Regions from separate parts of the Alkalihalophilus lindianensis genome, predicted to be linked through region 1. Evidence: riboswitches for the same ligand, from Rfam matches in the RefSeq annotation. Region 1 holds a riboswitch; each other region holds the start of a gene.
What was found. Region 1 has a riboswitch for lysine ahead of dapA (4-hydroxy-tetrahydrodipicolinate synthase). Riboswitches for the same ligand answer to the same signal wherever they lie in the genome.
Positions count from the first base shown of each region.

Region 2: linked by a shared signal. The riboswitch ahead of RYX56_RS10695 (aspartate kinase) and the one ahead of dapA (4-hydroxy-tetrahydrodipicolinate synthase) in region 1 are both predicted to bind lysine.
Region 3: linked by a shared signal. The riboswitch ahead of lysA (diaminopimelate decarboxylase) and the one ahead of dapA (4-hydroxy-tetrahydrodipicolinate synthase) in region 1 are both predicted to bind lysine.

Region 1 covers NZ_JAWJBA010000001.1:734,523-744,623, reverse strand. Annotated here, with positions in the region: gene RYX56_RS04095 (Cof-type HAD-IIB family hydrolase) at 1-498, opposite strand, end outside; gene RYX56_RS04090 (hypothetical protein) at 634-792, opposite strand; gene RYX56_RS04085 (DUF6376 family protein) at 905-1,468, shown strand; gene RYX56_RS04080 (YhcN/YlaJ family sporulation lipoprotein) at 1,517-2,140, opposite strand; gene RYX56_RS04075 (aspartyl-phosphate phosphatase Spo0E family protein) at 2,437-2,604, shown strand; lysine riboswitch at 2,691-2,873, shown strand; gene dapA (4-hydroxy-tetrahydrodipicolinate synthase) at 3,003-3,890, shown strand; gene RYX56_RS04065 (DMT family transporter) at 3,922-4,845, opposite strand; gene RYX56_RS04060 (M24 family metallopeptidase) at 4,964-6,148, opposite strand; gene RYX56_RS04055 (aldehyde dehydrogenase family protein) at 6,197-7,636, opposite strand; gene RYX56_RS04050 (homoserine dehydrogenase) at 7,641-8,699, opposite strand; gene RYX56_RS04045 (cystathionine gamma-synthase family protein) at 8,735-9,919, opposite strand; gene RYX56_RS04040 (PucR family transcriptional regulator) at 10,097-10,101, shown strand, end outside.
Region 2 covers NZ_JAWJBA010000003.1:117,130-127,230, reverse strand. Annotated here, with positions in the region: gene RYX56_RS10725 (acyl-CoA thioesterase) at 1-57, opposite strand, end outside; gene sdhB (succinate dehydrogenase iron-sulfur subunit) at 197-949, opposite strand; gene sdhA (succinate dehydrogenase flavoprotein subunit) at 946-2,715, opposite strand; gene RYX56_RS10710 (succinate dehydrogenase cytochrome b558 subunit) at 2,729-3,358, opposite strand; gene RYX56_RS10705 (TrkH family potassium uptake protein) at 3,758-5,107, opposite strand; gene RYX56_RS10700 (YslB family protein) at 5,309-5,707, shown strand; gene RYX56_RS10695 (aspartate kinase) at 5,754-7,001, opposite strand; lysine riboswitch at 7,150-7,338, opposite strand; gene uvrC (excinuclease ABC subunit UvrC) at 7,411-9,186, opposite strand; gene trxA (thioredoxin) at 9,319-9,633, opposite strand; gene RYX56_RS10680 (electron transfer flavoprotein subunit alpha/FixB family protein) at 9,826-10,101, opposite strand, start outside.
Region 3 covers NZ_JAWJBA010000001.1:544,746-554,846, forward strand. Annotated here, with positions in the region: gene RYX56_RS03030 (D-alanyl-D-alanine carboxypeptidase family protein) at 1-1,084, shown strand, start outside; gene spoIIAA (anti-sigma F factor antagonist) at 1,220-1,570, shown strand; gene spoIIAB (anti-sigma F factor) at 1,574-2,014, shown strand; gene sigF (RNA polymerase sporulation sigma factor SigF) at 2,027-2,797, shown strand; gene RYX56_RS03050 (stage V sporulation protein AA) at 2,930-3,574, shown strand; gene RYX56_RS03055 (stage V sporulation protein AB) at 3,564-3,977, shown strand; gene spoVAC (stage V sporulation protein AC) at 3,990-4,445, shown strand; gene spoVAD (stage V sporulation protein AD) at 4,460-5,470, shown strand; gene spoVAE (stage V sporulation protein AE) at 5,470-5,820, shown strand; gene spoVAEA (stage V sporulation protein SpoVABEA) at 5,825-6,400, shown strand; gene RYX56_RS03080 (spore germination protein) at 6,387-7,874, shown strand; lysine riboswitch at 7,986-8,162, shown strand; gene lysA (diaminopimelate decarboxylase) at 8,255-9,577, shown strand; gene RYX56_RS03090 (peptidylprolyl isomerase) at 9,712-10,101, shown strand, end outside.

The DNA of each region.
Region 1 (10,101 bases):
ATGAATGGATGAATCATTAAACAGGGCTTTATAATCCTCAATATGGGTAACAGCGCCTTTTTCATAACGTTCTTCTGCAATTCTAGTCATTTCCTCGACGGAATCATTTGAACCAGCAGACTGAAGAACATCAATGACTGTTTCGATCCCTCTTTCATAGTTATCTGTGAAGGCACCTTTATTTGTATATAATTCGTAATAAACATCATGCTTATGTAGGATTTCCATCGTCTTTTTAACTGTAGAGCTATCAAGAGATACGACCTTTAGTACTTCCCCTTTTGCAGTTTGTATCTCGGCTCCGTTTACACTGATGACCGGACAACTTAATTTAGCTTCTTGCAAAGGGATTCTTGCTTCTTTATCATCACGTCCAGTCGCAATCACTACCTCTATCCCTTTTTTTTGAGCTTGCTTTATCGCATCAGCATTCTCCGCTGTTACTTTTCGTTCATCATTTAATAATGTGCCATCCATATCAATTGCGATTAATTTCACTACTTACCACTCCAATTCAATACCCTTTTTTCCTATTCTAATCAAATGGCTTCTTTCTTTCAAATAGTTGCGCTTATATAACTTTAATTCTCCATATAAAAAAGCAGAAGAACGGTGATCCTTCTGCTTTCGTCATTATCGCTTGTTTACGTCATTTAAGGATTGATCAATACGTGCTAATGTTTCATTCGCTTTCTGTTCGAGAAGTTGTTCGAAAACATGAGACATATGATTGCCAAGCATCATCACACCAAAAAACAGTGAAAAAAATAGGAGTACTAAAAAAATAAGCATGTAAATCCCTCCCATTCGCTTTGTACCAACTTATGAACAGAAGTGAGGTTACATGCATATTTTTTCCTTTTTCGTTACATACTTTGGTTAATAGAACGAATGAGGTGATGAGTTGAACAAAAAAATGATCCTCCTGCTGACAAGTACCTTTGTAATCGTTACGGGATGTATGCAAGATAATAGTTCTGACCTTATACATGATATAAAACAAAACGAACAAGAGGGTACACTAGGTGCACAAAGATTTTCTAACAATACAGATCAAAATAGGGTTCTTCATCGTGCTGACACAGAGTTACTAGCCTACGCAAAAGAAGCAGCCTTTTATTTAGAAGAAACCATTAATCACTTTGAAGTAATTGCTCCAATTCTTCAGCAGAAAACATTAAATAACGATTCTAAAACTTCAGTGTTGAGTACGATTCATTCGATTAAAAACAACAGTGAGAGGTTTCATGACCTTCGAATTCCTCATGAATTTGAAGGATTTCATCAAATACACCTTTCCTTTATCACTGAGTTAACAAATTTAGAAAGAGTAATTGATGACATGAGAGAGCCTATCGATTCTAGACAAGCAGAAAATGCTCGCGTTCATTATGAGAATATCATGATGGCGCATAAGCTTATGGAGCGAGAATATATGTCATTAGCAGAGGAATATGGTTTTTACTAAAGTGAGATACCCAAACAAGCATATAAAAGGCATGCTGGTGCATGCCTTTTAATCTTGGAGTCGATTCATTCTTCGTAAAAACTGACGATCAGCTGTGACGATGATTTGATGAGAGGGATAGTAACCGTGAGCAACACCCTCAACCATTTGTTTTAAAGATTGGAGATTCGTCTGATCGGCTACTACTCCAATCACTACTGTTTGATCATCAGCAAGGATATACACCTGCTCCACTTCTTCAAAGGATTCAATTGTTTCTTTTAAATGACTTTTGTCCTGTTTTGTTGTTAAGATTTTTTGGCCATTCTTCATATCACGTTTAATATGATCTGTATGAGTAGTTTTATCTCTAAGGATCCCTGGTCTGTTATTTAAAATTTTCGCACCAGAATGCGCAGTACCCGTACCTTCATGGGCCATCCCTAAATCGCGGTTTCCTGAGACATAATCGTATCGATTATTTATCCGCGTCACTGAATCTGTAATGCCTTTAGGTGCTGCATCTGGGACCATCATATCCATTAATGGACCTTCCCAGCCTTTCATTCTTTTAACTCCATATCCACTAAAGCCTTCTTCACGATCGGCATTTGCACCAAGAGTCGATTTTTGTTCTATGGTACATCCAGTCATGCACATTAGTGCAAGCAATATAAGCATGATTCTCTTCATAACTCCCCTCCTTTATTAATAGTGTTTACGACTTCGCAAAGATCGACACCAGTAAACAAAAAAAGGTTGTTTCCAATTCATGCATGAGCTAAAGCTCCTCCCTTTATCTACCACTTATTCCTAAAATGTTTGTCGAACCTTTACTACTTTTCGACTTTTATGACTACTTTAGCAGAATCGCTTTTCAACTTTTTTAGAATGGGTATAATAATCTCTATGTGAAAAAAGAACTGACTTACTTACCATACACTTCGGAAAAACAGTAAAAAATGCTAATATGAATGGAGTTGAAAAATATGTTACGTCTAAAAATCGAATTAAAACGTAGACAAATGTTAATCCTTGCAAAAAAACATGGTTTCACTCATAAAGAAACAGTGAAATGTAGTCAAGAACTTGATCAACTTCTTAATAAATTACAAGTAAAGCAGACGAATTTTAACCATGAAAGATATGTAAATTGAGGAATTTTGGACAAAGTGATTGCATTCATTTAAAAGTTTTGATAAGGTTAACTCACAAAATCAATAATCTTTACTTCACATACTGAAGTGAGGGTAGAGGCGCAGTTATCATTAGTAAAAGTGTGGAGGAGAATGAGCTCCTTTGAAACACGTTGAAAGGGATAGTTGCCGAAGCGTAGGGATACTCATTTCTTTTTACGCTGGGACTGTATTTAATAAATGCAGGACTGTCATGTAACAATTTTGTTACGTGGAGGGCTATCTCACGCATTGGAATGATTGTGCAGCCACAACATGTCCATGCAACAATGAGACTGCCTCATTGTTGTTTTTTTGTGCTTTAGGCACATAGCCCACTCAGAAATGAAAGACATTAATACGAATTGAGGGTGAATAGGATGAATTTTGGACGAATACTTACTGCGATGGTAACTCCATTTAACCAACAAGGCGAGCTTTGTGTTGAATCAACAAAAAAACTGGTACAACACCTTATGGAAAATGGTTCCGATGCATTAGTCGTTGGTGGAACGACAGGTGAATCTCCAACATTAACGACAGAAGAAAAATTACAATTATTTAAAACCGTGGTTGAAGAAGTGAATGGAAAAATTCCAGTTATCGCTGGAACTGGCTCAAACAATACCGCTGCTTCAATTGAACTTACTAAAAAGGCACAAGCACTTGGTGTAGATGGTATCATGCTAGTCGCACCATACTATAACAAGCCTTCTCAAGAAGGGCTGTATCAACATTTTAAAACAATTGCTGAAGCGACTACACTTCCCGTTATGCTCTATAACATCCCAGGACGTAGTGCAGTCACTTTAAGTGTAGAAACAACGTTACGCTTAGCACAAATTACAAACATTGTTTCCACGAAAGAAGCAAGTGGTGATTTAGATGCGATTGCAACGATTATTGAGCACGCCCCTGAAGGTTTTTCTCTATATAGTGGTGATGATAGCTTGACTCTACCTATATTAGCCATTGGCGGTACTGGTGTGATCTCGGTTGCATCTCATATTGTGGGGAATCAAATGCAACAAATGGTTCGTCACTATCTAGCTGGACAAGTCCAAGCTGCTGCTTTGCAACACCGTCAGTTGGTTCCGGTTATGAACACATTATTCATGGCTCCAAACCCTACTGCAGTGAAAGCGGCACTTGAATTGAATGGTGTTCAAGTAGGACCTGTAAGATTACCACTTGTCCCTTTAACTGCCGAGCAACAACAAGAGCTTCAACGTGTAATGAAGCCATCAATGAGCTTTTTCGTTAGTTAATAACATAAATAAAAAAAGCATGTAGCCCTCGCTACATGCTTTTTCCTTGTATTGGGACTTTCCTTACCCAATGTTTTTCTGCATACCCAGTACCAAATAACACTCCTGCAACTATAAATAAGAAGCCTACTAGCTGGTATAAATAAATGGTTTCTTTTAAAAAGATAGCAGAAAAAACTAATCCGAAAAAAGGAACAAAGTTATTAAAGATCGCGGTCTGACCTGCTCCGATTTTTTGAATGGCTGCATTAAAAACAAAATGACCAACTGCTGTTGCTACTATAGCTGAAAAGAAAAAGACAATATAAATAAAAGGTGATGCTCCCATCATACTCCCTACACCCGTAGGCTCTACTACTAAACTAACCAATAACAACCCAATTGAACCAAATAGAAGCATCATCGCTGTTACTTGTTTAGAATCCAGTGTTGCCGTCGTCTTTTTAATAAAAATAAAACTTATGGCTTGCACAATCATCGCTATAAATAAGTACACTTCGCCTTTCTCCATCTGGAAAGACCCAATGCCTCCTTGGATAAAAAATACCCCAATTAAAGCAAAACAAATACCTAATAAACGCCATTTCGTTAGCGCTTCTCCTAAAAAAAAGACCGCAAATAACGCCGTTGTTAATGGAAGTAGTGCTAATATAAGCACAGCATTTGATGCATCAATCATTGTTAGACCTTGTGCTAAAAATGTGTGGTGGAGCACGACACCAAACACCATCCCTAATAAAGTATAGCGCCACTCTCTTTTTGATAACGATTGAAATGAGGATCCAAATAATACGATGAGAATGGTCACGATACCAGCAGTTAAAATTCTAAAAGCAGTCATTGTTTGGGGAGGAAATGCTTCTACTAATAATTTCAGCATCACTACATTTAACCCCCAAGAAACCATTACGAAAAAAATTAAACCATATGTAAGCAATAAGGCTCGCTTCTCCACTTCCTACTCCTACCCTTCAATCATCTTTTCTTGTATCTTAACACCCGTAGACACAATCGTCATTGCTTTTTTTCGTAAAGCGAAAGAAAGCACTAATTGAAATTAGTGCTTTCTTTCACTATAGAGCTGATTCAATAATCGGTTTCTCATATAAGTCTCGAGAGAAATTAGTAAGCATTTCAACCCCTTTTTTCGTTATGACAATCGATTCGGTTATTTCAACGCCGTAGGATTCATACCAAATTCCTGGCATGAGATGGAACGTCATATTAGGCTTTAAGATGGATTTGTCACCCGTTCGAAAGCTAATCGTATGCTCTCCCCAATCCGGTGGAAAACTTGCGCCTATTGAATAACCTAGTCGCGAACTTTTTTGATAACCGTATTTTGCAATCGCATCACTCCATGTTCGCTCCACTTCTTCTGCTGTGATACCAGGAGAAATAATGTCGAGGGTTTTCTCAATTCCTTCTTGGACCACTTTAGACAGTTCCTTTACATGAGATGGCGCGTTTCCTATAGCAATTGTTCTGGCTAGAGGTGCATGATAACGTTTATAAACCCCTGCTATTTCTACTGTTAAAAAATCACCCTTTTTGTAACGTCTCTCACTAAACGTTAGATGCGGACACGATGTATTTTCATTTGTTGGCAGCATGGGAACAATAGATGGATAATCCCCCCCATGTTCATCTAATCCTTGGATTTGCGCTTTATAAATGGCAGCCGCAACATCGCATTCTCGCACTCCTACAGCAAGTTGATCATATGCAGCTTGCATCGCTCCTTCAACAATACTCGCAGCCCTTCTCATATAGATTAGCTCTTGGTCGGATTTTATTAATCTGACGCGGTTAACAAGAACGGTTGCATCTTTGAATTCAGCATCTGGAAGACCACCTTGCAGCTTTGTATAGCAAGCAGCCGTAAAGTAATGAGCATCCATTTCAAGGCCAATTCGTCTTTTACTTTGCCCAATTTCTTCAATGATCTTTACTACAAAATCCATTGGATGTCTTTCACTTGATTGAACGTAATAATCTGGATAAGAAATAATATGGTTTTCATCTAGCCATGTTGTTTTCGCAACACTTGTCGCATCCATTTGTCTTCCGATCCAGATTGGCTGCGAATCTTCTAACGTAACAATCATCATTTGGTGAACATAGAAACTCCATGCATTGTAATTCGTTAGGTAATACATATTAGAGGGGTTGGAGATTAATAAGACATCAATCCCACTCTCAACCATTTTCACTTTCGTTTTCCGTAAACGCTCTTCATATTCTGCTAGAGAAAACATCCTTCCACCCCCACCTAAATAAAAACCATTGCTACTTTTAACTCTTTATTATCTTTTAAGCTTGAAAGAAACAACCTTTTCTTCGGTCATTGCATCAATTGCATATTTTATTCCTTCTCGCCCTAAGCCAGAGCGCTTCACTCCCCCAAAAGGCATCCCATCAATTCTCACATCACTACTATCGTTTACCATGACACCACCTACTTCTAATTCTTGAATTGCATAAAAGGCTGATTCTAAATTGGAAGTGAAAATACCTGCTTGTAGTCCGTAACAGCTATCATTCGCTAAGCGGGTTGCTTCCATAAGGGATTCAACTGGAGTGATAACAACCACAGGACCAAATATCTCTTCCTTCACTACTTTTTCGTTTTGTCCGACGTTAGTCAGTACCGCTGGAGTTAAATACGCACCCTTTCTCTCCCCTCCGCAATGCAAAGTCGCTCCTTTTTGACAAGCTTCTCCAATCCATGATTTAACACGCCTTGCTTCCCGTTCAGAAATCATCGGTCCAATATCAGTTGATTCTTCTCGTTTGTCACCTACTTTTAACCGTTTCGTAACTTCAATAAATTTTTCAGTGAAATCGTAGTAGACGGACTGCTCTACGTAAATTCGTTGCACACCTATACAGTTTTGACCAGCTACCCCAAATGCACCCGAAACGGTTGAATGTATGGCTTCATCGAGATCTGCATCGCTTAAAATGATGGTCGGAGCATTCGAGCCAAGTTCCATAGCCATTTTTTTAACCCCTGCTTTTCGGGTAATCGCTTCTCCCGTATCAAACCCTCCCGTAAAGGAAACAAACCGAACATCATCTGATGTAATTAATTCATCCCCTACTTCACGGCCACTACCTGTAATCACCGAGAGAATTCCATCTGGCAAGCCTGCTTCCATAAATGCCTCTGCAAGTCTAATCGCACTTAAGGGTGTCTCACTTGAAGGTTTAACAATCACGGCATTTCCTGAAGCGATGGCTGGACCAACTTTATGTGCGACTAAGTTCAACGGATCATTGAAAGGAGTGATAGCTGCAATGATGCCAATCGGGCAGCGCGAGATATACCCTATTCGTGATTCATGACCTGGCATTTGGGAGAATGGAATGGTCTCCCCTGTTATCCGTCTAGCTTCTTCTGCACTTAAGCGAATTGTCTCTATGCATCGTCCTACCTCTCGTCTTGCTTCTGTTATCGTTTTACTGCTCTCTAGCACGATCGTTTCAGCAAAGAGTGTTTTATGCTCTTCTATATAAGATGCAACACTCATTAGAATGGATTGCCTTTTATGAATGGGAAGGTCTTTAGCAACCCTTGCGCCATTTTTTGCTTGTTGAATCGCCTCTCTCATATCCTCTGCATTTGCTTTTGGTACAGTTGCCACACATTGACCATTACCCGGATCAAATACTTCAATCGTTTCCTCACGTCTTTGCCACTTACCACCAAGCAACATGCCCTCTTGCACAATTTGTTTTTTCATACTATCACCCCTCTTCTACAGTCCACCTTAATTTTTTGTTTAGATGTAGTAAATCAATCAATACAGCAAATGCCGTTTCTTTGATGCCAGCACCAGCTCCAACGAGAGTTATTGGACCAGAAACATCGCAATCATAAGTAATCGCATTTGTAGCACCACTAATGGAAGATAACGGGTCAGAAAGAGGTAATTTAAGAGGTCTTACATATGCCTCAACTCCACTTTCCGTTTTCTCAATAGCACCTATAAGTTTCCAGCGCTTTCCTTCCGCTTTCGCTTGTTTGATATCAGCCTGTGTGATTTCACTTATGCCAACACAAGGAACCTCTTCTTTTTTTAAAGAAACACCAAATAATTCTGATGCTAGAATAAGCACCTTATAAAGAACATCAAACCCACCCACATCACTTGTTGGATCAGCTTCAGCATAGCCTAGCTCTTGAGCTGATGAAAGTGCTTCCTCATAAGCCGATCCATTTTCCATTTGTGTTAAAATATAATTCGTCGTACCATTTAAAATTCCCTTTACACTTAAAAACTCATTGCCACTAAGAGTCATCTTCGGCATTCTAATAGCAGGAGTTCCACTCATCACTGCCCCTTCATAAAAAATGGTCACTCCATTTTCTTTTGCTAATGCTTCTAATTCTTGTTTAGCAAGTGCAACTGGACCTTTATTTGTCATGACAACATGTCGTTTATGATTAAATGCTAATTTACAATGGTCAATAGCCGGTTGACCAGTATGAACATTTGTATAAGTCATTTCAACAATGGTATCTGCATTCGTTTTCTTAATCGTATCCTCACTTGAAAGTCCACGCACCAAGCCTTCATGATCAGGATAATAATGAAGAGTTCCATTCTGTTTTATAGAATGTAATACATCATCAATGTTCAATCCATTTTCGCAATGAAGCGAGCCTTTGTGTAAATCAGAGATAGATACTACTTCAAATTCACTTTGATAGACCTGTTTTAACAGAGATTCTTTTTCTTTAATTAAACGTACGACACCCTGACCAACATTACCAAATCCAATTAGAGCAATTTTATGTGTCATTTTACTATCACCCCTTATTATACGAACGTGAACGTCTATTCGATCGCATCTAATGCTTGAGCGAGGTCATTGAGTAAGTCAGTACTATCTTCAATTCCAGCTGAATACCTTACTAACCCTTCAGGTATGCCGAGTGCTGCTCTCTCCTCCGGTGTATTCTCAACATGGCTTGTCGTTCTCGCCGGTCCGACAGTTGTCTCAACAGCTCCTAAGTTAGCCGCTTTATGAGCATATTTTAATTTCGGGAGGAATTGTCTGACTGCGTCAAGTTCTCCCTTCAGTGCAAAACTTAACATCCCGCCAAAACCAGTCATTTGTCGGCTAGCGATATCATGATGGTGATGATCTTTTAAACCTGGATAATAAACAGCTTCTACTTTTTCATGACCTTGAAGAAATTCAGCTATTATTTGTGCATTTTTCTGTTGTTGGTCAACTCGTAATTTCAATGTTTTCATCCCTCTTAACAATAAATAAGCAGCATTTGGGTCCATTGTTGCACCATTAATTTCTCGGTAATGATAAATTTTCTCAACTAAATCTTTTTTACCTACTGCAGCCCCTCCTAGCGCATCTGCATGGCCACCTAAAAACTTGGTCGCACTATGCAACACTAAATCCGCTCCAAGATGAAGTGGTTGTTGATTGATAGGTGTTGCAAACGTATTATCTACAAATGTCATCGCGCCCACTTCTTTAGCCGCTTTCACCATACGATCAATATTTGTAATTTTTACAGTTGGGTTCGTCGGGGTTTCTAAATAGACGATCTTACACCCTTTTGCAATTTCTCGCTCCATTTGTTCGTGATCCCCTGTATCTACAAGAGTAACTTCTATTTGAAGTCTCGGAAGAAACTCACTAAAAATCTTATTTGTACCGCCATACGTATCTTTAAGTGAAACAACCCGATCTCCTGGCGTTAAGAAAGTTAAAAGTGAATTCGATATTGCAGCCATCCCTGTTGAAAAACTAGTACAAGCTTCTCCATTCTCTAATATTCTCAATTTTTCTTCAAAAGCTTGAACAGTAGGGTTCGTATTACGGCCATATATATGTCCCTTTTTCTTTCCTATTGCCACTTCATACCATTCATCAATGTCGTCATACGTATAAGCGACACTATTGACAACCGGTACTTGCGACGCACCGTGAACGAGAGCATCTTTTTCTCCAGACCATACACTTTTGGTAGCATTATTAATTAGTGGATTTTTCATTAGTCATCCGCTCCTTTCTATCTATACCTCCATCCTACGTTTCATTGAACATAAAAAGCATTCGTCAAACTGTATGAAGTTTCATCCAACCTTTTAGATAAATTATACAAATGTTCAGAAAAATATTGCTGTAGCCATTGGGTATCTTTTACAATAATAAAGAGAGGGGGCAATTACATGAA
Region 2 (10,101 bases), on a different contig from region 1:
AAAAGTAAATCCTTCTTTCCATCTTTCAAAATCACTAATATAAGTTGGTAATCTCATTGTTTTTCCCTCACTTTTTAATATGTAAAAAAGCTCACCCTCTTCACATCTATTTCCATCGCTCTAGATGATAGAACGAGAAAATAAAAATGGTAAGAGGGCGAGCACTTAAACCAATCTTAATTTCTTGAAGGCTCTTTTATTGTCCGCCAAAGAAATTCTTGAATGATTGCAATGTTGTTTGACGGTTCAAGTCAGCAATTGATGTTGTAAGAGGGATCCCTTTTGGACATGCTTGAACACAGTTTTGAGAATTACCACAATTGGCAAGTCCACCATCACCCATAATCGTCTCAAGGCGTTCAGCTTTATTCATCTCACCTGTTGGGTGTGCATTAAATAGGCGTACTTGAGAAAGCGGTGCTGGGCCAATAAATTCAGATTTACTGTTTACATTCGGGCATGCCTCTAAGCACACACCACATGTCATACATTTAGAAAGTTCATATGCCCATTGACGTTTTGACTCCGCCATACGAGGTCCTGGTCCTAAATCATACGTTCCGTCAATAGGGATCCATGCTTTAACTTTCTTTAATGAATCAAACATTCTACTACGATCAACCATTAAATCACGGACTACCGGGAATGTTTTCATCGGCTCAAGGCTAATCGGCTGTTCAAGTTGGTCTACTAGTGCTGTACAAGATTGACGAGGTTTACCGTTAATCACCATTGAACAAGCGCCACATACCTCTTCTAAACAGTTCATATCCCAAGCGATTGGAGTTGTTGCCTCCCCTTTTGTATTCACAGGGTTACGACGAAATTCCATTAAAGCTGAGATCACGTTCATATTCGGACGATATGGTACTTCAAACTCTTCCACATAAGAACTGCCGTTTGGGTCATCTTGACGAGTCACTTTAAATTTTATTGTTTTTTCACTCATGATTTAACAGCTCCTTGCTTCTTTTGTGAGTAATCACGTTTACGAGGTTTAATGAGCGATGTGTCAACTTCATCATACGTAAAGTCCGGAGCATTCGTCGCTGGGTTAAACGTCGCTTTTGTTGTTTTCAAGAAGTCTTCATCATTACGATCTGGGAATTCAGGCTTGTAATGTGCTCCACGACTTTCATTACGATTATAAGCTCCTAGAGTAATGACTCGTGCAAGGCTTAACATACCATCAAGTTGTCTTGTGAATGATGCACCTTGATTGCTCCATTTAGCTGTATCATTAATGTTAATATTTTTGTAACGCTCCATTAATTCCTGAATCTTTTCATCTGTTTTAAGAAGCTTTTCATTATAACGTACAACTGTAACGTTATCCGTCATCCATTCTCCAAGCTCTTTGTGAAGAATATAAGCATTTTCCTTACCATCCATTTTCATGATGTTTTCGTATGCTTCTTGTTCTTTTTTCGCTTCACCATCAAATAGAGAAGAAGACATTGCTTCTGCAGATTTTTCAAGACCGTTCATATACTCAATTGCTTTTGGTCCGGCTACCATACCACCATAAATGGCAGATAGTAATGAGTTAGCTCCTAAACGGTTACCACCATGTTGTGAGTAATCACACTCACCTGCTGCAAATAATCCAGGGATGTTTGTCATTTGATCGTAATCAATCCACATTCCACCCATTGAATAGTGCACGGCAGGGAAGATTTTCATTGGTACTTTACGTGGATCATCACCCATGAATTTTTCATAGATTTCAATAATTCCACCAAGCTTAATATCAAGTTCTTTTGGATCTTTATGAGATAAATCAAGGTATACCATGTTTTCACCGTTAATACCAAGCTTTTGCTCAACACACACATCAAAGATTTCACGCGTTGCGATATCACGTGGTACAAGGTTACCGTATGCAGGATATTTTTCCTCTAAGAAGTACCAAGGCTTACCATCTTTATACGTCCAAACTCGTCCACCTTCACCACGTGCAGATTCACTCATTAAACGAAGCTTATCATCACCAGGGATAGCAGTTGGGTGGATTTGAATGAACTCACCATTTGCATAGTGAACACCTTGTTGATAAAGCTTAGCAGCTGCATATCCAGTGTTGATTACAGAATTTGTCGACTTACCAAAGATAATTCCGGGACCCCCAGTTGCCATAATAACTGCATCTGCAGGGAAGCTTTTAATTTCAGATGACTTTAAATCTTGGGCTGTAATCCCGCGACAGGTACCTTCATCATCAACAATCGCTGATAGGAATTCCCATCCTTCATATTTCGTTACAAGACCACTTGTTTCATGACGACGAACTTGCTCATCAAGTGCATACAATAATTGTTGGCCAGTAGTCGCCCCAGCAAATGCTGTACGGTGATGCTGAGTTCCACCGAAACGACGGAAGTCTAATAAGCCTTCGGGAGTACGGTTAAACATAACACCCATACGGTCCATTAAATGGATAATTCCTGGTGCTGCTTCTGTCATCGCTTTAACAGGAGGTTGGTTAGCTAAGAAGTCTCCTCCATAAACCGTATCATCAAAGTGTTCCCAAGGAGAGTCCCCTTCTCCTTTTGTATTTACTGCACCATTAATTCCGCCCTGTGCACACACAGAGTGAGAACGTTTTACTGGTACCAATGAAAATAGATCAACTGGCACACCTTTTTCTGCTACTTTAATTGCCGCCATCAGACCAGCTAGTCCGCCTCCGACAACAATAACTCTGCCTTTACTCATTCTGATCCACCCCTTAAATGTTTGCTAAGTCTGGATTAATGAATGCTAGGATTGCACGAATCCCTACAAACGTTAATGCTAAGAAAATACCGATCGTTACGTATGTTGCAATTTTTTGTGAACGTGGTGTTACAGTAAGACCCCAAGATACAGCAAATGACCATAATCCATTAGCAAAGTGGAATGTAGCTGCCACGACACCTAAAATATAGAACGCTAGCATAAATGGACTACTTAAAATATCTGCCATCATATTGTAGTTAACCTCAGCACCAAAAGCGGCTGCGATACGCGTTTCCCAAACATGCCATGCGATAAAGATTAATAGGAAGATACCTGATGTACGTTGTAGACGGAACATCCAGTTACGGAAGAAACCATAACGTACTGTATTGTTTTTTGCTTGGAATGCAATATAGATACCATAAATAGCGTGGTATAAAAGTGGAATAAAAATAATGAAGATCTCAAGCGCATAACGGAAAGGCAAGCTCTCCATGAAATGTGATGCTTGGTTAAATGAACTAGCGCCTCGTGTAGCAAAATGATTGACAACTAGATGTTGTACTAAGAATAATCCCACGGGAATTACACCTAGTAAGGAATGTAACTTACGATTAAAAAACTCTCGATTACCGGCCATACCTTTGTCCCCCCACAATTGTTTTTTTTCCTACCCATACTCTCTTACCCTGTGTACTTTCTCTCTTTTTCCGTATAACGTGTACCTCCCCACTGCGAAAACAACGTGATATGGAAATTCAACTAAATTGTGAAACTTACGTAAAGTTTCTGTGAAAAAAATCCGACAAATTAATTGTACTCCCATCAGATTCCTTCGTCAAGAAAACGTATACAAGCTATTTGGGGAAAGATTTCACCCCTCTCTAACCCTTATCCCATAAGAAAACCTTGATGGTTAGCGTTTTTTGTAGAAAATAGTCTGTTTATTTTAATCTTTTAGAGAAATATCCCTAAAAAAATTATATAAAAAAATCCTGTTTACCCAATTTTTATTTGGTGTAAACAGGACCTCCATATGTTACCCAATGATAATTCGTTCGGTTGGGTACTTAAAATGACTTTTGGTTTCTCTACGACGGATCGAGAATAAAAAGGCAATTAACCCTACTCTCCCGATAAACATCAAGATCATCAATACAAATTGACTTGGTAAGGATAGGTGAGGTGTGATCCCCATCGATAATCCACAAGTTCCAAACGCTGAGGCAGTTTCGAAAATAATCGCTATTAGAGCAATATCCTTTTGTCCTTCAAAAGCAACAATTAAGGTGACCGCAGCAAATAACATAACTAAAAATACGGATAGCACAATAAATGCCTTTTGACGGTCTTCTGGGTGAATCTCACGACCGAAGACTTTAACATCTTCTTTACCGAGCGCGAAGCTCTTAATGGTTAAGAACATGACCGCGACCGTTGTCGTACGAATCCCCCCACCTACACTTGATGGACTAGCTCCGACAATCATAAGTGCTGACATAAAGAGTAAAGTTGCTAGGTTAAGCTCTGAGACATCCATGATAGCAAGACCACCACTTCTTGTAGTAGCAGAGTTAAAAATAGAATAAAATAATTGCTGGTGCCATTCTAGACCTACATAATAAGAGCCGGTTTCTAGAGCCCAAATACCAACAACGCCAATTACAAATACTGCAAAATAAGTTGTTGTCGTGATTTTTGTAAATAAACTAAATTTGAAATGAGGATTCTCCTTCGAGAAGTACTCCTTTAGTTCCATTAATACAGGAAATCCTATTGCACCTGCAAAAATTAAAAGAATGACGACGAGCTGAACATAATAGTCGTTTGCAAAGGGAATTAATGATTGGCCTGTTACATCAAATCCCGCATTCGTAAAAGCACTCAACGCCGCAAAAGAGCCTTGGTAATAAGCTTCCCATACAGAATCAAAATAGCGTAAATAATATGTACCTAGTATTAACGCTCCAATAAATTCAATAATTAATGCAACAAATAAAATCCCGCGCATCAAATTAACAAGACCAGAGAACTTATTTTGGTTTTGATCGACCATAATAAGCATTCGCTGTGATAAATTAATCTTCTTTCCAAAGAGCATCCATACAAATGTACCGAGCGTCATAATACCAATGCCACCTAGTTGAATGGCTAACGAAAGGAAAAATATCCCAACATAACTATAGGTTTCTGATACATTTACAACCGTCAGCCCCGTTACACTCACAGCGCTTACAGAAGTAAATAGCGCCTCAGAGAATGTCACATCAACATCAGCTTTGTGTGAGATCGGTAAATAAAGCAAGATACTAAATAAAATCATTGCTAATACGTAAGAAATAATAATAATTCTAAATGGGGATAGAAATTGACTTAAACCTAATTTCATATATGTAGTACCTCCGCATTCATTCGCGCTTTAGTATACCACTTTAACCTTTTAGAAACTAGAATTCCTAGGAAAAAAGTAAGTACTATCCATATCGTTCCCCTAAAATTCCACAAAGTCTACTAGAGAATCCATCTATATTCATTTGGACAGCTACTGCTTCACCTTTTATAATATAAGAAGAGGAGAGGTGTTTTCTACATGGAACCTAGACAAGAAACATTTGGGTACGAATTGCTTAGAAATGATGTCTTAAAAGAGGTATTCGGACAAGAATATGATTCGATTTTGTATTGGGTCGGTAAATCCATTGCCCGAAAATATCCATTACATACGATAGAAGAAGTCATTGAATTTTTTAATGACGCGAACTGGGGTAACCTTACCCTTGTTAAAGAAAAGAAAAATGAACGACACTTTGAGTTAGAAGGAGAATGGATGAAAAAAAATGACACCAGATGCTATCAACTAGAAGCTGGTTTCCTTGCCCAACAAGTCGAAACGTGGCTGTCCTCTTTTACTGCTGCTACTCAAACAAAGAAAAAGGGTATTGTTCATCTACAAATTGAATCTGACTTGCAAGACTCGCTCGCTCTTTAACAAAAAACGATGCTTTCTAAGCATCGTTTTTTGTATACTAAGCAGATTACACAAGTTGTTTTTCGGGTGCCTCTGCCAGCACTTCATCTAATTTAAATGCATCGTGTAAGACCTCAACAGCCATTACCATATCATCTTCCGATACGACTGCTGACACTTTAATTTCTGAAGTGCTCACCATCTTGATAAAAATATCGTTTTTAGCTAACGCTTCAAACATTGTTGCAGCAACGCCAGGGTTTGAGATCATACCAGACCCCACAATGGATACTTTTGCCAGTTCCTCTTCATGATGAAGGGTTTCGAATTCTAATTCCTCTTTCGCTTGCTCTAGGCATGCTACCGTGTCTTTTAATGAACATTGCGTAATTGAAAAAGATATGTTCACGTGATTGGCATCATATTGATTTTGGATAATGATATCTACATTAACCCCATGGCTTGATAGGATTGAAAAAAGTTTAGGTAGGCTATCAATTCGGTTCGGCAATCCTGCTACCGTTATTTTTGTTACATCATTTTCAAATGCAATTCCGCGCACCACTAAATTCTTCTCCACTGTTACTTCCTCCTCTATCATTGTTCCTGTTTCTTCTACCATGCTTGATGCAACCATTAAAGGAACATCATAATTTTTCGCAAATTCTACAGCCCGAGGGTGTAACACTCCAGCACCAAGGTTAGCCATTTCTAACATTTCATCATAAGAGATCGCTTGTAGTTTTCTCGCTTTCTCCACATAACGAGGATCGGTTGTAAAGACTCCCGTTACATCCGTATAAATTTCACAACGATCAGCTTTTGTCGCTGCCGCTAACGCAACTGCCGTTGTATCTGAGCCACCGCGCCCCAAAGTAGTAATACTTCCATCTTCCATTATGCCTTGAAATCCAGCTACAACAAGTACTTTGCCTGCTTCAAGTTGTTCATTCAAACGAGCAGAGTCAATTTCACGTATTCTAGCATTGCCATGGTTCGCTTCGGTTAGGATTCCAGCCTGGCCTCCTGTATAAGAAAGAGCATCCACTCCCCTTTTTTGAAGAGCCATAGTAAGTAAGGCAATCGTTACTTGCTCACCTGTAGTAAGTAGCATATCCATTTCTCTTTTACTTGGATTTTTTGTAATGTCATTCGCTAGTTGAACGAGCTGATCTGTTGACTTCCCCATAGCCGATACAACGACGACCACCTCGTTTCCGTCCTCAACTACTCGTGCTACTCGATTGGCGATATTCTCGATTTTCTTTACAGAACCAACTGACGTTCCACCATATTTTTGTACAACCCTTGCCATTTTCCTCATCCTCTCAATCTCTTCACGCGCGATACATTTGATCGACTGGATGTGCTATACCTTTAATGCGTACAAAAAAAGCAACAATAAGGAAAACCCCTCACCGTTGCTTGTCATACCGTACAGGTACCACACTACTCCCTTTCTCACGTGAGATAGTTCTCCACAAGACTATTGGGTATAGTCAAGTGACAGCCTTATCCTTTTTTAGGATAAGTCCAGCATGTATGGTTATGAGTGTCCTACACACTTCGGCGAATTCCCCTTTCAACTAGCGTCGTTAAACCTCATCGTTCTCGACTAGTGTACTCTTGGTTTTCGCTCCTCTACCATCACTTCATTTTTGAAGTGCGGCATATTTAATTGTTTTTCATTTTAGCAGATGAAGATCACTCCTGCAAGAAGTAATTTATTGACCTTCATGTAATTTTTCATAAATAGCCTCCGCTACTTTCTGCGGGATCCCTTGCATCTTCAATTCCTCCATGCTCGCCTCTTTCATTTTCTTAACGGAACCAAAATGCTTTAGGAGCTGTCGCTTTCGTTTCTCTCCTACTCCCTCTATATCGTCTAGCACTGACTGAAAAAACGTTTTTGATCTTGTTTGCCTGTGGAACGTAATCGCAAATCGGTGGACCTCATCTTGAATACGTTGCAACAAATAAAATTCATGACTATCTCTTTTGAGCGAGACTAGAGAGGGCGGGTCACCCATTAATAATTGAGAAGTGCGATGCTTTTCATCTTTGGCAAGCCCACATACAGGTATAGAAAGGCCTAATTCATCTTCAATAATCTCTTGTGCTGCCGCAATTTGTCCCTTCCCCCCATCAATGACAATTAAATCTGGAAGGGGGCGGTCTTCTTGTAATAACCTAAAATACCGTCTTCTTATCACTTCACGCATCGACCCATAATCATCCGGGCCTTTTACTGACTTGATCTTGTACTTGCGGTAATCTTTTCGACTAGGCTTCCCATCTAAAAACGTGACCATTGCCGATACAGGATCGGTCCCTTGAATATTAGAATTATCAAACGCTTCAATTCGATATGGCGTCGAAATTCCCATGGCCTCACCTAGTTTTTCAACTGCCTTTATTGTGCGATCTTCATCTCTTTCGATTAATGAAAACTTCTCCTTTAAGGCAGCTTTGGCATTTTGATTAGCAAGATCAAGCAGCTCTTTTTTTCTGCCTCTTTTAGGATGATTTGTTTTAACTTCTAATAATTGCTCAACAAGCTCACGGTCTATATCTTCTGGTACTAATATTTCTGCAGGCTTAATGTGTTCCTTTTGCAGATAAAATTGCCCAACAAACGTCAGAAGGTCATCTTTTGCTTCTTTATAAAAAGGAAAAATGGAAACATCTCGCTCAATTAATTTTCCTTGACGCACAAAAAATACTTGTACACACATCCATCCTTTATCATAGGCAAATCCAAACACATCACGATTGATATGATCGTTAATCGTCATCTTCTGTTTTTCCATGACCGCATCCATGTGCTGAAGTAGGTCGCGTAACTCTTTTGCTCTTTCGAAATTTAAGTCCTCAGAAGCCATCATCATTTTGTCAGTAAGGTCTTGCTTAATCTCATCGTGACCTGACCGCAAAAATTTTGTGATCTCTTGAACCATTTCTTGATTCTGTTGTTTTGTGACTGTATAGACACAAGGAGCTAAACACTGTCCGATATGATAATACAAACATACTTTATCAGGCATCGTACGACATTTACGCAATGGGTATAGGCGATCTAATAATTTCTTTGTTTCATTTGCAGCACCTGCATTCGGATAAGGTCCAAAATATTTTCCGCCATCCTTTTTAATAGACCTTGTCGTAATCAAACGAGGATGCTCTTCATTCGTAATTTTTAAGTACGGGTAAGACTTATCATCTTTTAGCATGACATTATATTTAGGATCATGCTTTTTAATTAAATTCATCTCTAAAATGAGCGCCTCAATATTTGAAGAAGTCATAATATATTCAAAGTCAACAATCTCGCTGACTAAACGTTGAGTTTTCGCGTCATGTGACCCTGTGAAATAGGATCTCACACGATTCTTTAATACTTTTGCTTTTCCTACATAGATAATCGTACCTTGACGATCTTTCATTAAATAACAGCCAGGCTGATCAGGCAAGATCGCTAGCTTTTCCTTTAATTGATTCACTGTAACGTCTCCCCTCTCATAGGCTGTAAACATACGTTCTTACTCTCTATTGTTAGTGACAACCTTTAAAATATCAAGTGAAAACCATTAAAAAATCGCGTTCTCAAAGTGAGAACGCGATCTCGGTTCGAATTATAGGTGTTTGTTTAATAGCTCTGCTAAAGCTTCCTTCGGTTGGAAACCTACAACTTGATCCACTACTTCGCCGTCTTTGAAAACAAGTAGAGTTGGGATACTCATAACACTGTATTTACCAGCTGTTTCTTGATTTTCATCAACATCAAGTTTAGCGATTTTAACTTTGTCGCCCATTTCAGCATCTAGTTCTTCAAGAACAGGTGCAATCATTTTACAAGGTCCACACCAAGGTGCCCAAAAATCTGCAAGGACAACTCCCTCGCTTGTTTCATTTGCAAACGTTTGATCAGTTACATTTACTATAGCCATTGTAAAAGCCTCCTTTAAATCTCAACAAATTAATTTACAGTATGATTATACCATTTGCGATCTTGAATGGCGAATAAGTTGCTTGATCTTATCATTCTCATACTTCTAATAAGATAACCTAAATAGTTTTCTTCAAACCTTTTAAAAAAGAAAGAAAGCTCACGCGTCCATGAGCTTCCCCTTCATTGATCTTTAGTTTGAAACTAGAGCACTTTTTAGCTCTTCTGTTAAAATCGGAATGATCTCAAATAAGTCACCGACAATTCCGTAATCAGCTACTTCAAAGATCGGTGCTTCTGGGTCTTTATTAATCGCTACAATGACCTTAGAGTTCGACATACCCGCTAAATGCTGAATCGCACCTGAAAGTCCAACGGCGATATATAGATCTGGCGTTACGACTTTTCCCGTTTGACCAATTTGGAGCGCATAGTCACAATAGTCCGCATCACACGCACCACGTGAAGC
Region 3 (10,101 bases), 190 kb from region 1:
GAAACAAGCGAATTTAGCAGAAAATGCATCTTCTGCTATTGTTATTGAGCGTGATACGGGGGAAGTGTTATTTGAAAAAAATAGCCATGATCAATTACCACCAGCTAGTATGACGAAAATTATGACAATGTTATTGATTATGGAAGCGATTGATGAAGGTTCTCTTTCTTATGATGATAAAATCCGTACTAGTGAAAACGCTGCCTCGATGGGTGGTTCGCAAGTGTTCTTAGAGCCGGGTGAAGAAATGACGGTAACCGATATGCTAAAAGCGATTGCGGTAGCATCAGGTAATGATGCCTCTGTTGCGATGGCTGAACATTTAGGTGGAACAGAAGAAGAATTTGTTTCAATGATGAACGGAAAGGCTAAAGAACTCGGCTTAGAAAATACTAATTTTATGAATTCAAATGGTCTTCCTGCAGAGAATCATTATACGACAGCGTATGATTTGTCGATGATCTCAAAAGAATTATTGAAATATGAAGATATCACTAAATTTACTGGGATCTATGAAGATTATTTACGAGAAGATACGGATAATAAATTCTGGCTTGTGAACACAAATAAATTAGTGAAGTTTTATCCAGGTGTGGATGGGTTAAAAACAGGATTTACAAGAGAGGCGATGTACTGTTTAACGGCTACTGCACAAAAAAATGATATGCGTGTCATAACAGTCATCATGGGTGCGCCAACTCCTAAAGAAAGAAATGCACAAATTACTGAGATGCTTGATTATTCATTTAGTCAGTTTAAGACTCATAAATTATATGAGCGTGACCATGTGATGGCAGAGGTAAAAGTAAGCAAGGGTGACAAAAATCAAATTCCTGTTCAAACCTCAGAGTCAGTTTCTATTCTAACGAAAAAAGGAGTTAATATTGATGATGTTACCGAACGAATGGAAATAGATGAACAGCTTAGAGCTCCAATTGTGAAGGGTGACCAAGTAGGAACGTTATACATTGAAAAAGAGGGAGAAATTTTAAGCGAGACTCCTCTTGTAGCAGGTGATGATGTATTTGATGCGTCATGGTGGAAATTATTTAAGAATGTTTTATCGAAATATAGTGGGAAGTAAGGCGAATTTAGGCTAGTTTTTGCGAAAGTGAACTAGTTTTGTCACTAAGCAGGTATCAAAGAGCTATAAGGCGAAATTCTCTCTAGCAAAACAGACAGGTTATCCTGTATGTAAGACATAGAGGGAGTGATATCGATGAGTTTAGTGATGGATTTAGAGCGGAAGGGTAGTGTGTTGCTCGTCCGACTTGAAGGAGAGCTTGATCACCACACTGCAGAAAAGTTACGAAAGCAAGTAGAGGGTCACCTTACCGATGCTAACGTCAAACATATTGTACTGAATCTTAAGCAACTATCTTTTATGGATAGTTCGGGACTCGGTGTCATACTTGGACGTTATAAACAAGTTAAGGCAAATGGAGGAGAGATGGTCGTTTGTGCGATCTCACCGGCAGTAAAACGCTTGTTTGAAATGTCAGGATTGTTCAAAATTATTCGCTTAGAGGAAAGTGAACAATTTGCATTAAAGACATTGGGGGTGGCCTAAATTATGCGTAATAAAATGGATTTAACCTTTTCAGCTTTAAGTGAGAATGAATCGTTTGCCAGAGTCACAGTTGGCGCTTTTATTGCTCAATTAGATCCAACGATGGATGAGATGACAGAAATTAAAACAGTTGTCTCAGAAGCCGTCACGAATTCCATCATTCATGGCTATCACAATGAGCCTGATGGGATGGTTTATATTCATGTCACGCTTGATCAGGGAACCATTGAACTAACCGTTCGAGACGAAGGTATGGGTATTGAAGATATTGATGAAGCAAGACAACCTCTCTATACGACGAAGCCTGAATTAGAACGTTCTGGCATGGGCTTTACGATTATGGAGAATTTTATGGATGAAATCAAAGTCATCTCTGAGCCGATGATTGGGACAACTGTTTATTTGAAAAAGCACTTAACTAATAGCAAAGCGATTTGCAATTAAGGAGTTTTGCCTATGGATGTAGAGGTGAAACAAACAAAGAAGAAGAAGGAAGCTCACTTTACTGACAAAGAGGTCAAGGAGCTCATTGCCCGAAGTCAGGAAGGTGATCAGGAAGCACGAGATCTGATCGTCAATCGAAACACAAGGCTTGTTTGGTCGGTTGTACAGCGCTTTATGAACCGTGGTTATGAAGCTGATGATCTTTTTCAAATTGGCTGCATTGGGTTAATTAAATCAGTCGATAAGTTTGATTTATCGTATGACGTTAAATTCTCAACGTATGCTGTTCCGATGATCATTGGGGAGATTCAACGATTCCTACGTGATGACGGTACAGTTAAGGTGAGTCGATCAATAAAAGAGCTTGGTAATAAGATTCGGAAAATGAAAGATGAGTTAACGAAATCTTTGGGACGTGTTCCAACGGTTAACGAAATCGCTGAACAACTTGAAATCACTCCAGAAGAAGTAGTATTTGCTGGTGAAGCAAGCAGGCAATTAACGTCTATCCATGAGACTGTGTACGAAAACGACGGTGATCCTATTACATTATTAGATCAAATCGCCGATCAATCAGAGACGAAATGGTTTGATAAAATTGCCTTGAAAGAAGCAATTCGAGATTTAGATGAACGCGAGAGGCTCATTGTTTTCCTTCGTTATTATAAAGATCAAACCCAGTCAGAAGTGGCGACCCGTTTAGGGATCTCACAAGTTCAAGTGTCTCGTCTTGAGAAGAAAATTCTTGAACAAATGAAAGAAGTAATGGGTGAACAAACTTAAAAAAAGCAGCCAATTGGCTGCTTTTTTGTATTGGTGGCATAACGCAAGCTTCCTGAAAAGGGAGGCTTTTTATATGGAGGGAAACATCTGCATGTTTTTGAAAGGTTCTCCTCATACTAAGGGATGACGATAATGACAATTGGTGGTGAGGGAATGATTGGAAATGATGTGTATATAAGGATGAGGCAACGAGTTGTTGCGGGTGAAGACCAACAATTAACTGTAGGCGATGTTGCTCAGTTGATTGCTGATGAAACGCTCTTAAACCAACTAAAAAACATCCCTATTCATCACATTTCAAAACAAGACCATAACCGAGTTGTGATCGATGTGATGCAAGTCATCCGGATGATTTCCTCTCATATTCCTGCATTAACCTATCAGACGATTGGTGCTGCCCAGGCTGTTGTGGAGGTTGAGGTTAAAAAAAAGAAGATCACCCTTATCTACATTTTGCTCATTTGGTTTTTGTTATTTGTGGGGGCTGCTTTAGCGATTATGAACTTTCATGAAGATGTCAGTATGAGAGAAGTTCATGGGCAAATTTTTAGGTTGATTACCGGCAATGAACTAGCAAGACCTTTGCTTCTTCAAATTCCATATTCAATCGGGCTAGGGCTTGGGATGATGCTATTTTTTAATCATTTCTTTAAGAAGCGTTTAAATGAAGAACCAAGTCCATTAGAAGTTGAAATGTTTAATTATCAACAAAACTTAGATCAATTTGTGATTATGCATGAATTAATGGAAAGTGGTAAGAAGGAAAATGGTCATTGAAGCCATTTTAATCATCTTTATTGGGCTTGGTGGTGGTCTGGCAGTTGGAAGTGGTTTTGTCGCATTTTTAACTGTGCTAGGAATTGCACCTCGAATGACTCAGTTAACAAAAACGGAAAAATCGATTCGGGTGTATGAGGGAGCCATTATCATAGGAGCTCAAGTTGGGACATGGGCAAGTTTTTATTCTATTTCTCTTCACTTACCAAGTCTTTTATTAATTCCAATTGGTCTTGCTAGTGGAATGTTTGTTGGAATGCTTGCTGCTGCTTTAACAGAAGTCTTAAATGTGTTCCCGTTGCTAGCAAAAAGAGTGGGGGTAACGGATAAAATCATTTTGTTGATGATGGCAATCGTTTTAGGGAAAATGATTGGCTCCCTTATTCAATGGATCTACTTATAAGGAGGTCGTAAAATGTTATCTGATGAACAGAAACGCTATCAGGCCAATATTGAGTTATATCATTCAAAAAGACCTGTTATTTCAAATAGTATTAAAGCTTTTGTCATTGGTGGTGGAATTTGTGCATTTGGTCAATTTTTAAGTAATTTTTATATGACCTTTTTCCCGCTCTCGCAAAAAGAGGCAATGAGCCCCACGCTTGCCACTTTGATTTTACTTGCAGCCTTGCTTACGGGCTTTGGTGTGTACGATAAAATAAGTCAATTTGCTGGAGCGGGTTCTCTTGTTCCTGTGACTGGGTTCTCAAATGCGATGACAAGCTCGGCGCTTGAACATAAAAGTGAAGGGCTAGTATTTGGGATAGGAGCAAATATGTTTAAGTTAACAGGTGCCGTCATTGCCTTTGGGGTGCTATCTGCATATGCAGTCGGTTTAACTCGTTTGCTTGTTCAAATGCTTATACGGTAAAGGAGTTCATTGTAATGAGACTAGGAAAACAAACATGGGAATTTAAACAACCCGTTTATATCCAATCAACAGGAACCGCTGTTGGTCCTCTAGAAGGGGAAGGCCCTCTTGGCACGAGTTTTGATAAAATTTTTGACAATCTCTACTGTGATCAAGAGAATTGGGAGCTAGCGGAACGAGCTTTAATGGAAGAGGCTGTGCGCCTCTGTTTAGAGAAGGTTAATCGCAAGCCTAGTGATGTCGATATCATGCTAGCTGGAGATCTATTAAACCAGATCGTCACTTCTAATTATGCAGCTAGACAATTAGGAATTCCTTTTCTAGGGATGTTTTCTGCTTGTGCAACAGTGATGCAATCAGTTGCAGTTGCAGCCATGTTCATTAATGGTCATTATGTGGAAAATGCACTCGTTGCCGTAAGTAGTCACCATTCAACAGCTGAACGTCAATTTCGCTACCCTACAGAATTTGGAGGGCAGAAGCCAGAAACAGCAACTTATACAGTGACTGGTTCAGGTGCCGTGCTACTTAGTAATCAACCTAATGCAGTACGAGTTACACATGCCACACTTGGACAAGTGGTAGATATGGGGGTTGCTAACCCACTTGATATGGGCTCTGCAATGGCTCCAGCTGCGGCGAAAACAATGTTAACTCATTTTAAAGAAACACAAAGAGAACCTTCATATTATGATTTAATCGTAACCGGAGACTTATCACGTGTAGGAAGTTCAATTTTGCGCAAGCTAGTAGAAGATGAGGGGATAAAGTTAAGAAACAACTATGAAGATTGCGGAGTAATGATTTATCACCAGGAGCAACCGGTTTTTGCAGGAGGCAGTGGCGCAGGATGTCCTGCGGTTGTCACATTTGGTTATTTGATGAAGGAAATGGAGCGGGGAATCATCAAACGATTACTAGTTGTGGCAACAGGTGCTCTATTAAGTCCATTAATGATGCAACAAAAGGAAACGATTCCGTGTATTGCGCATGCTGTTTCATTTGAGTTAGAGGAGAGGGGCTAATGGAATATATAAGTGCGTTTGTCGTAGGAGGGTTGATATGCATCTTAGGTCAATTGCTTCTAGATATAGGAAAGCTCTCGCCTACTCATACGTTGAGTACATTGGTCGTTCTTGGAGCGTTGCTAGATGGATTTCATTTATATGATCGCTTGATTGATTTCGCAGGTGCAGGAGCTACAGTTCCAATTACCAGCTTTGGGCATTCTTTAGTCCATGGAGCCATGGCTGAGGGGGAACGTTTTGGATTTCTCGGTGTGGGGATGGGGATGTTTGAAGTGACTTCTGTAGGGATTTCTTCAACGATTTTATTTAGTTTCTTAGTCGCATTAATTTTCAAACCAAGGGGGTGAAGGTGTGAATGAATCAAGAAAAGTTATATTAATTACGGATGGGGATGAGCATGCGAAACAAGCGGTGGAAATGGTAGCGAGTGAGATTGGTGGAAGGTGTATTAGTCATTCTTGGGGTAACCCTACACCGGTTTCAGGGGAAGAACTTGTTGATATGATATTAAGCACACCTTCAGACCCTGTTCTTGTCATGTTTGATGATTGTGGTTATCGCTATGAAGGTCCTGGAGAACAAGCTATGAGAGTTGTAGCGACGCATCCACAAATAGTGGTTCTTGGTGCGATTGCGGTAGCGTCTGCTACTCATTCGTGTGAATGGACCAAGGTTGATATTAGTATTACGCGCTATGGTGAATTAACGGAGTATGGTGTTGATAAAGACGGTGTCTCTGATATGGAGATTGGCAGGATCAACGGGGATACGGTGTATATACTCGATCAACTAGACATTCCTTTTATTGTAGGGATTGGTGATATCGGTAAAATGGCCGGTCAAGATACATTGAAGCGAGGTTGTCCTGTCACAAAGCAAGCAGTAAATCTCATCTTAGAGAGGAGTGGTTATCGTGAGTCAAGCTAGTGAAAAGCATGAGGAACATTTCACCCGAGATTTTACCAAGAACGAGACGCGATTAGCAGAAAGGCTTGGGTTAGGAGAGTCTTTTGATGTAGGTGTCCGTACGTTATCCATATTAGATCGAAAAACGAGTATTTATTTTGTTAATGGACTTATTGATAGCTTATATGTAATTGAATTAATGAAAGAGTTGATGGACCTAGATGTTCGTCATCGTAAAACACATAATATTAAAGAAGCTTTTAAAAACCATTTAACGCATGTGCAAGTTGAAGAAACGAATTCAATGGATAATGCAATCACCCAAATGCTCTCGGGACTTATCTTTATTGTAGTTGAAGGTGAAGAAGAAGCCTTTGTCATAGATGTTCGCCAATATCCAGGCAGAGGACCAGAAGAGCCTGATACAGAGCGGGTCGTTCGTGGTGCGCGAGATGGATACACTGAAAATATCATAATTAATACAGCTCTGACACGACGGAGAATTAGGGATGAACGTCTTCGTAACGAAATCCTGCAAGTAGGAGTTCGTTCAAAGACAGATATTTGTATTTCTTACATTGATGGAATCGCTGATCCAACTCTAGTGGATATAATTAAGAAAGAATTAGATGCGATCGAAGTTGACGGTCTTACGATGGCTGATAAAATTGTTGAAGAGTATATTGTAAAGCAAGGGGCTAATCCATTTCCGCTTGTACGCTACACAGAAAGACCAGATGTAGCAGCGACACATTTACTTGAGGGACATATTGTCATTATTGTGGACACGTCTCCAAGTGTCATTATTGCACCGACTACCTTATTCCATCATGTTCAGCATGCTGAGGAATATCGTCAATCTCCAGCAGTTGGTACCTTTTTACGTTGGACACGCTTCATAGGGATTTTCTTTTCGTTATTCATCTTGCCTTTTTGGCTCTTACTAGTCGTGCAGCCAAGTCTCCTTCCAGCAGGTCTTGATTTTATTGGTCCAGAAGAGACAAACAATATTCCAATCGTTGTGCAAATTTTATTTGCAGAAATGGGAATCGAATTATTACGGATGGCGGCGATCCATACTCCATCCCCACTTGCTACTGCACTTGGTTTAGTTGCCGCACTTTTAATTGGAGAAATCGCTATTCAAGTAGGCTATTTCACACCAGAAGTAATTTTGTATGTGGCACTTGGAGCAATTGGGATGTTTGCAACACCAAGTTATGAACTAGGGATAGCCTTACGGATAACCCGTATCGCTTTAATTATTCTAGTAGCATGGTTGAAAGTTCCAGGGTTAGTAATAGGAACAACATTATTTGTTCTTTTATTAGCAGGATTAAAAACATTCAACAAGCCTTATATGTGGCCATTCTTGCCGTTTGACCCACCGGCTGTTTGGCAGATTTTAATTCGAGCAACCGTTCCATCCGTTCGTTGGCGCCCAAGTATTGTCAATCCACAAGATCCCATTAAACAAAAGCCTAGTGGAAGATAACAAGAAAAAATTTTCACTGATAAACGAGGATTTAACTCTTCTCTATTTTAAGGGTTGATGACTCCTGAAGAGTGTGCTACAGTAATTACAATAATTTAATGAACCTCATGAAAATGGGGTAGAGGCGCAAAACGAAAGAGTATATTTGGGGAGCTTATGGCAGCTTTGAACCAAATGGAAAGGTCAATTTGCCGAAGTACTTATTGGTTGCCAGAAAAATAAGTGCTGGGTCGTTCTTGAATAAAGAACGAACTGTCACTACATTTGTAGTGGAGGACTATTCTAAAAGTGAGGTTACTCTTGCGCATTCTAAGTAGCTAGTGTAACAACATTAGCTGCTTTTTTTGTATAGATGGGAGATAAAAGGAGAGATAGTATCAATGTACATGCATGGTTCTAGTCAGATTAATGAAAAAGGTCATTTAGAAATCGGTGGAGTCGATACAATTGAATTAACTAATAAATATGGCACCCCTTTATTTGTCTATGATGTAGCTCTTATTCGAGAGAGAGCTGAACAATTTCAACAAGCTTTCAAAGATGAAGAGGTTAGCTATCAAGTCGCATATGCCTCAAAAGCATTCAGCTGTATTGCTATGTTTCAATTAGCGCATGAGCTAGGTCTAAGTTTAGATGTTGTCTCTGGCGGAGAATTATATACAGCTATTCAAGCGGGTGTTCCGATGGAGCGTATTCATTTTCATGGGAATAATAAGAGCATCGCTGAACTTGAAATGGCAGTGAAGGCTAATATCGGATGTGTAGTTGTCGATAATTTTTATGAATTAAAGCAGCTTGGACGTATTTGTGCAGAACGTGATGTAAAAATGGATGTGTTGCTTCGCATTACTCCTGGTGTGGAAGCCCATACGCATGATTACATTTCAACCGGACAAGAAGATTCGAAGTTTGGATTTGATTTAGAGAGTGGGCAAGTGGACCAAGCAATTCAACTATCATTGCTTGACCCGCATATAAACTTACTTGGTATTCACAGTCATATTGGCTCTCAAATCTTTGAGACAAGTGGATTTGTAATGGCAGTGGAAAAAATTTTTGAATACATTGAAAAATGGCGAGATTCTTTAGGGTTTATTCCAACTGTGTTAAATCTTGGTGGGGGCTTTGGAATTCGGTACATTGAAGGAGATACACCGCTTCCGGTTGGTGATTATGTAGCGAAGATGGTTCAAGTGATTAAAGAAAAAGCAACACTACACCAAATGGCGATTCCTGAAATTTGGATTGAGCCAGGTCGCTCATTAGTTGGCGATGCAGGAACAACGCTATACTCTATCGGATCGAGAAAAGAAATTCCTAATGTTCGTCATTATTTATCAGTCGATGGGGGCATGAGTGATAACTTACGTCCGGCCCTTTACCAAGCAGAGTATGAAGGGCTGCTTGCAAATCGTGCAACCGAAGAGGCGAAGGAGACTTTCTCAATTGCCGGGAAATGCTGTGAAAGTGGAGATATGCTTATTTGGGATCTCCCTTTACCAAAAGCTGAACATGAGGATGTATTAGCAGTCTTCTGTACAGGAGCATATGGGTATTCAATGGCGAATAATTATAATCGTATTCCTAGACCACCGGTTGTCTTTGTTGAAAAGGGTGAATCTCAATTAGTCATTGAACGTGAATCATACGAAGATCTTGTTCGTCTGGACTTACCATTAAAGCACGTGCTGAAGCAAGTTTAAGTGAAATAGCTGGAACCGGTTTGACGTGGATCCCTTTGTCGAACCGGCTTTTTTTGAAGTCGGTGATAACTATTTCACTTTCGGCTAAGAATCGTGTACAATAAGGTGAATCTTAACATTTGGAGGCTATACATATGAAAAAAGGTAGTATTGCATTTGAAAATGGCGAAAAGCTAGTTATTGAATTTTACCCAGAAGAAGCACCAGGTACGGTTGCAAACTTCGAGAAATTAGCAAACGAAGGCTACTACAACGGCCTTACATTCCATCGTGTTATTCCTGGTTTCGTAGCACAAGGCGGTTGCCCAACTGGAAATGGTACAGGAGGTCCTGGCTACACAATCAAATGTGAAACAGAAGGAAACCCTCATAAGCACGTTCCGGGTGCACTTTCAATGGCGCATGCAGGAAAAGATACAGGTGGAAGCCAATTCTTCATTGTTCACGATTCACAACCTCACCTTGATGGTGTTCACACTGTGTTCGGACAAGTTGTGGAAGGTCTTGATTCAGTAACGCGTATC